DNA from 3 places in the Blautia intestinihominis genome. Region 1 is predicted to be linked to each of the others. Evidence: riboswitches for the same ligand, from Rfam matches in the RefSeq annotation. Region 1 holds a riboswitch; each other region holds the start of a gene.
The links. Region 1 has a riboswitch for cobalamin ahead of WMO75_RS16830 (ABC transporter substrate-binding protein). Riboswitches for the same ligand answer to the same signal wherever they lie in the genome.
Positions count from the first base shown of each region.

Region 2: another riboswitch for cobalamin. It lies ahead of WMO75_RS00495 (hypothetical protein); the one in region 1 lies ahead of WMO75_RS16830 (ABC transporter substrate-binding protein).
Region 3: another riboswitch for cobalamin. It lies ahead of WMO75_RS00510 (sirohydrochlorin cobaltochelatase); the one in region 1 lies ahead of WMO75_RS16830 (ABC transporter substrate-binding protein).

Region 1 is NZ_JBBMEI010000086.1:1,208-5,988, reverse strand. Features, by position in the region: gene WMO75_RS16845 (ABC transporter ATP-binding protein) at 1-324, opposite strand, end outside; gene nikC (nickel transporter permease) at 336-1,163, opposite strand; gene nikB (nickel ABC transporter permease) at 1,168-2,115, opposite strand; gene WMO75_RS16830 (ABC transporter substrate-binding protein) at 2,171-3,733, opposite strand; cobalamin riboswitch at 3,930-4,129, opposite strand; gene WMO75_RS16825 (hypothetical protein) at 4,205-4,781, opposite strand, start outside.
Region 2 is NZ_JBBMEI010000001.1:119,441-124,221, forward strand. Features, by position in the region: gene WMO75_RS00495 (hypothetical protein) at 1-2,665, opposite strand, end outside; cobalamin riboswitch at 2,850-3,035, opposite strand; gene WMO75_RS00500 (Ig-like domain-containing protein) at 3,264-4,781, shown strand, end outside.
Region 3 is NZ_JBBMEI010000001.1:125,257-130,037, forward strand. Features, by position in the region: gene WMO75_RS00500 (Ig-like domain-containing protein) at 1-702, shown strand, start outside; gene WMO75_RS00505 (hypothetical protein) at 834-1,451, opposite strand; gene WMO75_RS00510 (sirohydrochlorin cobaltochelatase) at 1,543-2,910, opposite strand; cobalamin riboswitch at 3,043-3,240, opposite strand; gene thiE (thiamine phosphate synthase) at 3,295-3,945, opposite strand; gene WMO75_RS00520 (Na+/H+ antiporter NhaC family protein) at 3,951-4,781, opposite strand, start outside.

The DNA.
Region 1 (4,781 bases):
TTCTGTGAATACTTTTCCGACTTTACGTGTCGGATTCATCATTGCACCACTGTCCTGAAAAATCATGGAAATATCAGAACCACGAAGTTTTCTCCACTGTTCCGGTGTATAGGATAAGAGGTCTTCTCCTTCAAATGTAATACTTCCTTCTGTGACCTTACCGCCACCTGCAAGAAGTCCCAGAACAGCACGGATAACAGTGGTTTTTCCACTTCCGGATTCTCCTACCAGAGAAACGATCTGTCCCTCTTTCATATCCAGATTAAAATTCTGAACAGTTGGAACATTTTTGTAGGAGATTGTCACATTATCTAATTTCAGCATGTTTATTCCTCCTACTCATTTCTTGGATCGAGGATATCACGGATGGAATCCCCAAGCATATTAAATACAACAACTACTACAAAAATAGCAAGACCCGGGAAGATCATCAGCCACGGAGCGGACTGCATACACGCTCTTCCTTCATTCAGCATATAACCCCATTCCGGTGCCGGCGGCTTCGCGCCAAATCCCAGGAAGGACATTGCTGCCAGTTCCAGCATCATGGAACCTATATCTGTCGCAGCAGTAATGATCAGTGTAGGAAGTGCATTTGGAAGCATATATCGAAACAGCATATACGGTGTTTTGGAACCGGTAACGATCGCTGCTGATACATAATCCCTGTCACGGATCTTCATAACCAGGCTTCGTGCCAGACGCGCATATTTGGTCCAGCTTACTACTACAATAGCGATGATCGCATTTTTGATACTTGCGCCCATAATACCTGCAACAGCAAGAGCAAGTACCAGTCCTGGGAAAGCAAGCATCATATCTGCAATTCGCATAATAACAGCATCAATGACACCTCCGAAATATCCTGCAAGGACTCCGGTAACAGTTCCCACCAGAAAGATCAGGGCAACAACACCAAAGGTTGCTGACAGAGATGCACGTGCTCCATAAATAACTCTTGAAAAAATATCCCTGCCCATTTTGTCGGTTCCAAAAATATGTTCCTTGCATGGCGGAAGCAGTGCATCTACCAGAGAACCTTTTAACGGGTCAACCCCTCTGGTTACCACCGGTGCAAATACTGCTGTCAGAATAATACAGACTGCAAGAATAGAAAACACGACAAAAGTTTTATTTGCTAAAAATCTGTTTTTCTTTTTCATGATTCTACTCCTTTAAACGCATACGTGGATCAATATAAACATAAGATGCATCAACGATCAGGTTAATGACCATATAAATCAGGGCAAGCCATAATACATATCCCTGGATCAGATTGTAATCACTGGATGTGATTGCTGAAACTGCAAGGTTTCCAAGACCCGGATAAGAGAAGATTACTTCTACAACACTGGTTCCTCCAAGAAGTGATCCTATGGAAAGACCAAACATTGTGATCAGCGGAAGCAATGAATTTGGAAATACATTGCCCCAGATAATCTTTGATTTCTTTACTCCTCTTGCCTGTGCACCGATCACATAATCCTGACTCAGTTCATCCAGCACCGCTGTTCTTACCTGTCTGGTATATTTGGAAGACATTGCAATCGCAAGTGTCAAAGCCGGAAGAAACAGACTCTTAAAGTCTCCCGCAGAACTGATAACCGGAAATGCATTGATATAAACACAGAATGCCAGCATTAACAGAAGTCCAACCCAGAAGTTAGGCATCGCACATCCGAGGAATGTAATTCCCCGGACGAGATAATCGATCCATTTATCTTTATATATGGCAGACAACATACCTAAAGGTACAGAAATAACCAGCATAAGGATCATGGCCATTAATGTAAGTTTCAAAGTCGGCCATAATCTGGCTGCAAGAAGTTCTGTAACTGGTTTATTTAAGCTGTATGATTTGCCAAAGTCACCTTTCAGACAGTTCTTAAGCCATCTGGTATACTGCACCAGAAACGGATCATTCAGACCAAGTTCCTCGCGTGTCTCCTGAACCATTTCTTCAGTAGGCATTACACCGGTTGCCGTGTACATGTTTCGTACAGGGTCACCTGGTGACATAAAGGTCAGTGCAAATGTAATAAAGCTGATACCGATCAATACGATCACAATCTGTAATAAACGCTTGATTATTTGCTTTTTACTCAAAAAAGACACCTCTTTTTATTTCTGTTTGTAACTATTCAGTAACTTCACAATTCGCAGACTTTTCTTATTCTGCAGGAGTAATTTCTGTTGACAGCCAGTAGTAATCTGCTGTATGGATATGTGCAGAACCAACTTTCTTACTGTAGATCATAGATGAGTTGTAGTATCCATCAATCAGAACCGCTGCATCATCTACCAGGATCTGCTGCATCTGGAAGATCAGATCTTTTCTCTTTTCCGGATCCATTTCACCTTTTAATTCTTCATATAACTTATCATAGTCCGGGTTGGAGTATGCGCAGTAGCTGGTATCAGTTGCCCAGTTAGCCATATATGCCAGAGGATCTCCGGTACCAACAGTGATCCAGTTATTGTTATTAAAGTCATAATCCAGTGCTGCAAGTTTACTCCACTGATCATCTGAGCTTCCGTATTCAGGAACAACACCGATGCCGATTTCTGCAAGATACTGTGCGTGAGCATCTGCAAAGTCATTCAGAAGACGGTTTTCATAAGAAATATATCTAAGGTTGATATTCTGGCCATCCAGTTCACGGATTCCATCTCCATCTGTGTCAACGATTCCTGCATCATCCAGAATCTGTTTTGCTTTTTCCGGATCATAGGTATATGGATTCTCAAGTTTGTCGTAATCATAGTTCAGAGTAGATGGCAGTACGGAAAATCCTGGTGTATAAAGTCCACCGATTGTTCTGGAATTACAGATTGTATCATAGTCAATTGCCATCAGGATTGCCTGACGAAGTGTTTTGTTTCCAAGAACACCATCAAAGTTCATCCATGCAAATCCGCAGCGTACACCGGATGCAATATCAACAGTAAAGTCATCACTGTCCTGGAAATCCTGAATATCTGCTACATTTGTGATATTCTCAACCAAGTCTACCTGACCACTCTGGAGAGCCATTGTTTTTGCGGAGTTATCTCCCATGAACAGCAGATTGATCTTATCGTATGGAACATCTTCACGATAATACTCATTTGCAGCTAATGTATAACCAACACCTACACCATTGAATTCTTCAATCTTGTATGGACCTGTTCCAATAATTCCATTATCGTAGTTTTCAATATGTTCTACATCTGTGATTCCCATAGTTGGGTGGCAGAGCTGTCCTACAAGGTTTGCATATGGTTTGCTTGTTTTGATGTTAATAGTATTTGCATCATCATCTACAGTAACTTCTGCTTCAAATTCCAGATATTTCTCCGGTTTGGCAGATCCGGAAGGTCCTACCTCTTTCATGTGATCAAAATACTCTTTTACCTTTGTCGGAGTTAAATCACATCCGTCAGAGAATTTAATTCCGTCTTTCAGCTTGATCGTCCATTCTGTATGCTCGTCATTTACTTCATAACTCTCAGCAAGCCACGGGATAACTTCCATATTGTCATCGAATTTAAATAATGCTTCAGCAATACCATATCTCATAGCATTCCATCCACTGTTTTCATCATTTGCACTGTTTACACATCCATCTGTGTACATCTGACATCCGAAGTTTAAAACCTTCTCATCACCCTTCGCCTGTACAGTAACTCCCATTAATAATGCAACTGTTGTTGCCGCTGCTAACACAAGTAATTCTCTTTTTGTTTTTTTCATCCTTTACTTCCTTTCTTTTTTTGTTTCTTCGTTGTTTTTCTTCCTTCTCATACTGTCCATTCCTGTGATTTTGAACGAAAAAAAAGACAGATGCTCCCACATCCGTCACGAAATCTTACCATTAAAGAATCAAACATATATATGCAACACATGAAGTTGTAACTCTTAAGCAGGATTTCTCGTCGTCCGCAAGAATCTCTTTTACCAGAAATAAGCAGGTCTCCTGACTTAAGCTTACCCATTTTCAGCACCTTCCCAGAAAAATATCTTCCAGTGGCATTCAGCTGAAAACCAACTATCACAGTGACGGGATCGTACCGGATTTACACCGGTTTCCCTTTTAATCAGACCAGCAGGACGCTTCTGCTGGTCTGAACTTATCTCTAAAATCATTAAATGACCGTATGAATACTCATCTAGCATAACATACCATCATGTATACGTCAATTATTTTAGACTCTTATTTTCTATCTATTTTTCCGTAAATTTCCGGAATTTCTCAAAATTTGTTTCCGGTGTATAGGATTTCAGAACTTCCATCATGTCCTCTACACTATATGTATTATCATACATTCCAATAGATAACGCATACTGCTTATTAAACTCATCTACTGAATCCGCTGTCCAGAATGACTGCTGCAGCCGGAAAGCACTTCCATCTTCACGGTAATCTTCTGCAAAGCCTTCCAGAGCATTTTTCATGGCAACAAATGATGGTGCAACGATAGCACCGTATTTTCCTACAAGATAGTCGATTCTTTCCTTGCCGTTATATCCCTTTTTATTAAACATTTCGTATGTATCTTCTGTAAAACAGTCAATGGAACCCAACAATACATCTGTACTGTTCTCTTCTTCATAAGCATCAATTATCTTGATAAAATCACTTGCGCTCACTACACTCAGAATAACATTATAATCTCCTGTATTCAGCGAATCAGCCAGCTTTTCATCCAGGTGATCTTTTGGATACCCCGGAACCAGAGTAATCTTAATGTCACTGCCTGTTTCAATTTCTTCAGTATCCTGCGTATTCACCAGTTCTTCT
Region 2 (4,781 bases), on a different contig from region 1:
GTGCCACGTCAGAAGCAACATATGTCTTGTCCATCGGAAGCTGGATCACAATAATAGATTTGTCGATTCCTGCCGGAATCTGATCGGCTTTGTCCTCAGGAACAAGAAGGTAGCGGATGACTTCCTGCTTATAAAGTTTTGCGTAATCCTGTTCTGTCGCTGCGTTCTCCTCTCCATCCGCACTGGAAGTCTTTGCTGTACTTTCTTCATTCGTGCCGTCTGTGGAAGTCTGTGCCGCGTTATTCTGTGTAAGATCCACACTGTCCTTGCCAAACTCATCATTCAGAGTGATCTCAAGCACGGTCATATCGTTGTTGTAATAATGGATCTTGAACATTTTGGAATGTTCCAGTTTCAGGGAGCTCATATATTCCAGACCTGTGATCTTTGGCGCCGCATCATCCTTGTATACGGTGCCAGCATCTGTCTCGGCTTCCTGACCGTCTGCAAGCTTTGTGGAATTTCCTGCTGCCTTTGCAGTCACACTGCTGCCACCGGAACTCTTACTGCCGGAACTGCTGTCCGGGATATCCATGCCGAAATACAGAGTATATTCAATCTCGTACGGCTTGGACATCGCTGTTGTACAGCCTACGACTTTATTGTTGGCATTCAGCTGGATCGGGATCTTGAAGGTACTGTATTTGTCCCCCTGATCTACCGGATCATACTGGTTTCCACTTGCTTTCACATAGATCCATTTGCCACTGTTGAATGTCACATACGCCCATGCCTGTCCATCTTCGACGCTGATCTTGTCGCAGGTAATATTAAGGCCATGCGTACCTGTTCCACCTGACCAGGAGAAAGAGAACTGATCAGAGCCATATTCCCCATCCTTTAAGCCGCCGGCAGAAGAATCTACCTGGCTTGTCTTGCCATCTGTATTTGATTTGTAGTTATTTGTACTCGAGCTGCTTCCACCGGATCCACTGCTTCCGCCGGAACCAGTTGAACTGCCGCCAGAACTGCTTCCATTAGAACCACTTCCACCGGTGCTGCCTCCATTGGAACTGTTGCTGCCGCTGGAACTGCTTCCATTGGAGTTACTTCCATTGGAACTGTTATTTCCATTAGAGTTATTCCCTGAATTATTTCCGTTCGAATTATCATCTTTGGAACCATCTCCGCCAGTTCCGGAATTGCTGGTATCTACGTTGAATTTCAGCGTATGGTCATACCACATTTTATCCTTATCACCAGCCTCATAGTAACGATGAGAGCGCGCAGCCAGTTTCGTATCTTTGTTCAGACCTTCCAATGCAAATTCATAGGTATATTTACCCTCTGCATCAACTTTGTAGGAAATCAGCTTGCTGTCTGCCGCCTTCAAAGCCTCTTCTTTGGTTCCAAGAAACAGCCTGTCGTATCCTGTTCCACTCAATGTGATTTTTGCAGTAACCTTACCATTCTTGACCGTAATCTCACATGCATTGATCTTGAACATCGTAGCCGTACCAGATACATGTGTCACCGTGCCTGTATAGGTTCCATCCTTCGGAATATCACTGGATGGTGCAGAAGTCGGCTTCGGTGTGGCTGTCGGCTGTGGTGTGACTGTCGGAGTGGCATCCGGTGTGGCTGCACCGCTCTTTGTGATATGGATAACGTATTCAATATCATGCGGCTCTGTCATGGCGATCGTCGTTCCGGTGATCGTCATATCTGTATTAAAAGTCACCGGAATCTCAAAGTAAGAACCGCCTTCGTTACTTGCAGGCTGATATTCTTTGCCGTCCACAACCAGTTTCGTAAAACTGCTGCTGCTGAATTTGATCGTTGCATAGGTCTGACCGTCTTTTACAGTAATCCCTTCACAGGTGATCTTTGTTTTTCCTGTACCGCCGCTGAATGAGAAATCATCTGCTTTATACGTACCATCTGCCATGGAAACGGCATCTGCTTCTGTCTCAGCAATACTGTCTTCTGTCGTATTGTCTTTTTCCAGACTTTCAATACGATAGTCCTCGGCTGCTGTAGTCTGCTCTGCACCAGTCTCTTCCAGTGCTCCGATCTGCCAGAGAGAAGCAGAATCGCTGTCTGAACTGTCTGAGCTCTTTGAAATCATTCCTTCGCCGGAATTATCTGCAGAAGTATTTTCTTCTGCTGTCGGTACTGTTTCAGAAGGTTCTGCTGTATCCGTTGTTTCCTGTACAGGTGTTTCTGATACTTCAGACGGAAGCATAAAATACAGTTCTTCCTCTGTATACCAGCTGTCATCCTCTGTATTTCCCGGGACATAAGCCGCTTTTTCACCAAGGTACTTCGGGTCGATATAAAACAGATAATGATATCTGCCCGCTTCATCCAGAGAGCCCTCAATTACCGGTGTGCGGTCTTCGTCTGTTCTGTTTCCGATATATACTCTGTTATAAGTTGTATTGGCAGAGACAATCTCGATCAGAATGGAATCATCCTCTGCATACGCTTTTTTGTCTGTTATCTGAAGGAATTCTTCTCCTGATGATACATCGTCTGTGTTCTGCTCTGTTTCGCCCGCATCAGTTTCTTCTGTTTCCTGAGCTGTATTTTCATCAGATTCTCCTGATGAGTCTTCACTGCTTTCCTGCGCCGATGCATTTTCTGCTGATGCCATGACCGATGCCTGTGGTGCAGCTGTTATACTCAATGCAAGGAATGCAGCGAGAAATTTTTTCGAATGCATATGCCTCTCTCCTCTTATAAAACGCATTTCTGTAAGTATCTCATATAGGATTTTTCCTCTTACACTGCAAAAATATAAAGCCTACTCTCCGATCCAGATGAGTAGACTTCAGTCGCACAAATAAAACATCCTTCTTTGCATAACCGGATGTTTCGTTTCTGTGAAATTCTGCTTTCTTCGGAAGCTTTTCACTGATTCTCCAGCAGGTTTCCTGACTTGCAGAGTATTCTAAGATCACGCCTTCTCACACAACTTCACATGCAATGGCTTCTGCAATCCTCTCTTACGCTTACAGTGACCGGATCGTTCAGGATTCGCACCTGATTCCCTATTATCTGTCAGTGACAGCACTGGAGTTCCTATATTCTGCTTTATTATAGCAATATATGCATCCTAGTGCAATAGTCTGAGCCTGATTTGTACTGCCAAAAATGTGCCAATATGCACAGAAAAAGCAGTGTTTTTTCTTGTTAGCATTTGTTATTTTTAACAAGAAGTGATATGATTAATAACAGAATGTAATTCGCGGGACATTCCAGTTGCACAGGGCATCCTTCATGATGCCTCAATTTTATTCAATAATAAGGAGATTATGAAAATGAAACAAAGAAGTAAAATTCTGACAGCATTGTTTCTCAGTGCATCACTGGCAGTTACTCCGGCAGCTTCAGTCTCAGTTCTTGCGGAGGATCTGGATTTTGCAGCAGTCGAAGAAATTGACGTAGTACCCGAAGAAGAAATTTCTGATTCAGAAGAAGTTTCCACTTCCACAGAGGATTCTGTTTTAGCGGCCGACATTACGACAGAGGATTCTGACCTGACAACTGATGAATTTACAGCAGATACATCTACCTTCAGTGCGGATGAAGCAGATGTATTTACATCTGGTGAGACATCTGAACAGGATGTCTCAGAAGCCAGAACTCATTCTATCAAAGTTTCTGTTATCAACAGTTCAGGGGTTGCTTCCGGCATGTACGCTATGAACAGTGCTGTTGTCACCAGACAGGACGATGGCACTTATCTGGTAAGAATGCACCAGACAAACGTAAACAGAAACTACATGGCTCTCACAGATGATAAAAACAAAGCAACCAATCATGAGGTTGACTGGTATGTTGCTGGTGGAGACGACGGCTACTGGTATACCATTCCTGTTGCCAGTCTGACAGATCCCCTCTATGCAAGTTTCAGCTATACCAAAAATGTAAATGCAGGCAAAGCCTGGGGAAATGTTCAGACAATCACCTTTGATGTCAGTTCCATGGCAGAAACCGAAGAAAGAGATGCAGTTGCATCCGATATCAACAAACTTCCGGCTACAAACGGTCCTGCTGATTACACATCTGTAGATGCAGCTCTGGCCACTGTTCCGGAAGACCTCTCCATCTACACTGATGAAACAGCTGATGCTGTAAGAGCTGCCGTTGCAGCAGTTAAAAGAGATTATACTATGGCACAGCAGGCTGATGTTGACAAGATGGCACAGGCCATCACCGATGCAGTCAATGCTCTGGTCAAAAAAGCTGTAGAAGAAGCCAAGACTCATTCCATCAAAGTTTCTGTTACCAACAGTGAAGGTGTTGCTTCCGGCATGTATGCCATGGATGATGCTATCGTTACCAAGCAGGACGACGGCACTTATCTCGTAAAAATGCATCAGGCAAACGAGAACAGAAACTACATGGCTCTCGTAAATGGTACAACGGCAGACGACATAGCTGCTGCTACTCAGCACAAGGTTGACTGGTATGTTGCGGATTCTTCCTACTATTATACCATTCCTGTTGCAAGCCTCAGTGATACTGTTTATGCAAGCTTCAGTAAGACCACAAACGTCAACAAAGGCTCAAAATGGAGCAATGTCCAGGCCATCACTTTTGACACCACCTCCATGGCAGATACTGACAAGAGCGATATTGATGCTTCCGGCATGAACAAACAGGCTGCCCTGGATTATTCTTCTGTAGATGCTGCTCTGGCAACTGTTCCTGAAGACCTCTCCATCTATACAGACGAAACAGCCAATGCTGTTACTTCTGCCGTGAAAGCACTTAGCGGTACATACAAAGCTGCAACACAGGATGACGTTGACAAACTGGCCACCGCTATCACC
Region 3 (4,781 bases), on a different contig from region 1:
ACTGTTGCACCTTCCAATACAACAGACAAAGTTGTATGGAAATCCAGCAATACCAAAGTTGCAACTGTATCCGCTAACGGTACTGTAAAAGCAGTGAAAGCAGGTACTGCTGTGATCACCGCTACGGCAGGAAAAGTAAAAGCAACATGCAAAGTTACTGTTGCCAACCCAGTTTACAAAGTAACCAGCATCAAACTTGCAGCTGCTCCTTCCCGCTACATCACAGCAGGCAAAAGAGTACAGCTCAGAGCTACAATCACTCCTTCCAATGCAACAAACAAAGCAGTAACCTGGAAATCCAGCAATACCAGAATCGCAACTGTCAGCTCTACCGGTATTGTAACCTTCAACAAAAATGCAGGCGGCAAAAAAGTCACCATCACAGCTACTGCAAAAGATGGCAGCAAGAAATATGCAAGAATCACCCTTGCCTGCATGAAAGGTTCTGTAAAGAGCATCAGGCTTTCCGGAAAAACTACCGTTACCAACGGTCAGTCCACAAAAGTAACCGCAGCCGTTACTTCTCAGGGCGGAAGCGCAAACAGATCACTTGCATGGTCTTCCAGCAATACAAAACTTGCTACCGTTGACAAATACGGTAAAGTCAAAACCATCAAAGGCAAAAAAGGTACAGTTACCATCACTGCCAAAGCAACAGACGGATCTGGAAAGAAAGCAACATTCAAGATCCGCATCAAATAATATCCCTCAGTTTCACTGATCGATATTACTACATAAAAAAATATCCTGGCGGGTTCAGTTATGACACTGGATCCGTACAGGATATTTTTATTGTACTGCATATTTGGTTATCGTTTTGTCCAAAGACAATTTTATTTCTCTGACGCTTCTTTTGTATCGTCTGTTGAAGTGTCCTTCGTCTCTTCTGTTGCTGCTGTCTCATCAGATTCTTTCTGAGGATTGGTGACTTTTACCTTATGATCGTACCATTTGTTTTTCTTTCCGATCAGGGCAAGGTCAAATTCTTCGTCAATAGCTTCAACCGGAATATCAAAACCATAAACTTCTTCTGACATTCCATCGCTGTATGTAACAGTATCTGTTGTCGGCTGGAGAAGTTCTGCACCATCTTTCTGTGCATCCTCTGCTGTTCCCACAAACAGATTTACGATATTTTTGGAAGCCAGACTTACATGAAGTGTCATCTTACCGTCTTTGACTGTCAGGACTCCCTTGCCATCGTTTGCTTCGTTTACATGGAACATTCCGCTGTCTGTGTCAAACTCAGCACTGTAGGTGCCATCTTCCAGAACTGCATCCTTTGCATCGTCCTTCTTATCGGTTGTATCAGCCTTGGCATCATCCTTCTTGGCATCTGCTGTTGCTGTAGAAACTGACTTGACTTCTGTTTCTGCCAGAACCGGCGTAAAGCTTCCAAACATAAGTGCTCCGCTTAATACGCATGCCATCATTGCCACTGAACGTTTCATAATATTTTCCTCCTGCTTTTACAGGAAATGCCCGGAAAGACCTAGATCCTCCCGGGCAGCCCCGTTATCTTACATAAAAACTGTTTCTTTATTATTCTGCTGCTTCTTCTGTAGTATCAGCTGCATCGTCTGTTGTTTCCTCTGCTGCTGCATCATCAGAAGCTTCTTCTGTGTCATCTGTTACTTCTGCTGCATCATCAGCTGTTCCCAGAGAATCGATAGCATCTTTTGTATGTGCTACATACAGATCCTCAACTGCTGCGACTCTCCCAAGACCTTCGATCTGGCAGTCAACACTGTCAAATGCTCCGGATGCCTCGAACTGGCTCTTCCAGGAATCTTCATCATCACCAGCCATATCGTTGTTTGCATGGTCACCAGCTACAACCATAAGCGGACGAAGAACGACTTTCTTGAAGCCTGCATCTTTAACCTTAGCGATAACTTCTTCGCATGCGGTGTCTTCCGGCTCACCTTCAACAGTTCCGATGAAAGCGTTTGTGAATCCAAGGTCTTCCATCTGTGTCTGCATCTGATCGTATGTTACGTTTGCTGTATGAGAAGTACCATGTCCCATGAATACGAATGCTGTTCCGTCTTCTGCGGCTGCTTCCATGCTGTCATATCCTGCTACCTTGCAAGCTTCATCTGTGATAGCCTGTGCAACTGCTTTCTTGTCGTCGTTGATCACAGTAGCGTCATCACCAACTTCACCAAGCATTGGCTCTGCGATTGCTACAGATTCGAATTTGTCTTTGTAGTTGTCGATTACTTCTACCATCTCATCGTACTCAGCACCATGCATCAGATGTGTAGGCTGAACAACAAGGTTCTTAACTCCGTTTGCTACTGCACGGTCAAGAGCCTGATCCATGTTGTCGATTGCTTCATCATCTCTTGCCTCTACATGGTTGATGATGATCTGTGCTGTGAAAGCACGTCTTACGGACCAGTCCGGATAAGCTGCTGCCAGAGCATCTTCGATTCCTTTGATATCCTGTGCACGGCTGTCGTTGAAGGAAGTACCAAAGCTTACAACAAGAAGTTCGTTCTCACCGATCTCATCCTGGTTGCGTGGGTCATCCTTGGAAGCATCGCCTGTGTCACGTCCGAAATATTCCGGGCTTGCTTCTTCACCTTCTACCAGTTCTTTCTGTGCGTCTGTCAGAGCATCCCATGCTTCTTTGGCTGCCTTACAGTCCTCATCTGTTGTGTCGTTTCTTTCCTGAACGTAGATCTTGTCGATCAGTGCTGCAACGTTGTCTGCTGCTGCCTGGTCATCATCAGATGCCTCTGCTGTATCGTCTGCTGCTTCTGCGTCATCTGCGTCATCTGCTGCTGCCTCTGTTGCAGTGTCCTCTGCGGTGTTGTCAGAAGCCATAACTCCTGCTGTACCCATCATAGATACAGTTGTGATCGCTAACAGTGTTGCAAGTGCTTTTACAGTTTTGTTTTTCATGTTTTTGTCCTCCTTTGACATTACAGTACGAAAACTGAACAGAATCCTGCACACAAAAAAAGCCCTCAAAAAAGGGGTAAGTGGTCTATCAAAAAACGGTACGACCAATTACTCGTGATCTGGAATCCATATTCCCGTACCAGACAACAGGCAGGTTTCCTGACTTGCCGCTCAACATATGGTTCTATCTTCCCAGTTTCCCAGTGATCATGCTTAATGCATACAGAACCGTACTCCGTGCTTACAGTGACGAGATCGTACAGGTTTCTCACCTGTTTCCCTTTTAACCTCATGAACAATGCCCTCGGCACCTGTTATCTTCTTTATTCAATTTTCTATACAGTATCATATTTTTTGACAAATTACAATACATTTGGGCTATTTTTAACAAAATATATCGGTCAGCCTGCTCATCTGTGCTGTTTTTGCTGCCGGATCTTCCGCTGCAAAGATCCCCGAGATCACGGCTGCACCGTTGACTCCGCTGCCCTCAAGCTGTGAGACATTTTCGCTGTTGATCCCGCCGATCGCCACGACCGGAATACTGACAGAGGCTGCGATCTTCTTCAGTTCTTCCATGGAAAGATATTTGGCATCTTTCTTTGTCGTGCTGCCAAAAACCGCCCCTGTTCCGATGTAATCTGCTCCGGCTTTTTCGGCTGCGATCGCCTGTTCAACAGTCTTGGCTGTCATCCCGAGGATTTTGTCCGGTCCTATCATGGCACGGATGTCTCTTTCCTTAATGTCTGACTGACCGACATGTACACCGTCCGCATCCATTTCCAATGCGATTTCCACACTGTCGTTCACTACAAAGGGGATATTGTACCTGCGGCAGAGTTTCTGAAGTTCTATGGCTTCTTTTCTTGTCTCTTCTGCACCCAGTTCTTTTTCTCGGAGCTGAAGGAAGGTTGCCCCGTTCTGGATCACCTTTTCGCAGACAGAAAGAAGTGTCTCGTCTTCTTTCAGCCAGCTTCGGTCCGTAATGACATAAAGTTTCAGCGCTTTTGCTATCTGTTCTCTTGTAAATTTCATTTTTCTTATCCTTTCTTCCGAATTCCATCCAATACCCTGCAAAGCGGCAGCAGATACAGGAAAAACGCGAATAAAATACTGCTCTGTGGTGCACCGACTGCCGTAAGCGGAACTGCCCCCGCGATCGACCATGGGATCATTGGTGCAAGGATCACGACACTGTCCTCCAGGTCATTCGCAAACCTTTCTTTGTCTCGTTCTGTTCTGGCGCAGAGCTGCTGTGTCAGCATGATCGCAAGTGTCTGGTTGCAGGCGATCGCGCTGGCTGCTGCTGATGTGAGCAGGATCGCAAGAAACGGAAATGTTTTTTGTGCCAGAGTTTCTACGGTCGCCTGGATCCCGTCGAGGATCCCCGTTTTCTCAAAAATCCCTGAATAGGATGAGGAAAGACACACGATCGCACCGACCCTCAGCATGGAAACGATCCCTCCTCCATCCAGCATGGAAGCGATCTCTGCATTTTCGCTGTGAAAGCCAAAGATAAGGATGTGCGGGAGTTCCATAAGCGGCATCCCCTGTATCCAGACGCATAAGACAAGTGCCACGGCAATGCTTGCAAGCATAGAGATTTTGACTCCGAGCTGCGCCACGGACAAAGCCAGGATCACCAGTGCCGGCAGAAGTGTCCACCAGACGATCCGAAATTCCTGATGAAAAACTCCGGTAAGATCCGGCAGTTCCTGTGTATGGGAAGTCTTCATTCCGATCATTGTATACAGGATGCAGACCAGTACAAAGGGGATCAGTGCACTGCGGAGCATATTTCTGATGTTCCTGTAAATGCTGGTCTCTGTCAGTTCTGACACAAGAAGGGCGCTGGTCGAGACCGGTGAACA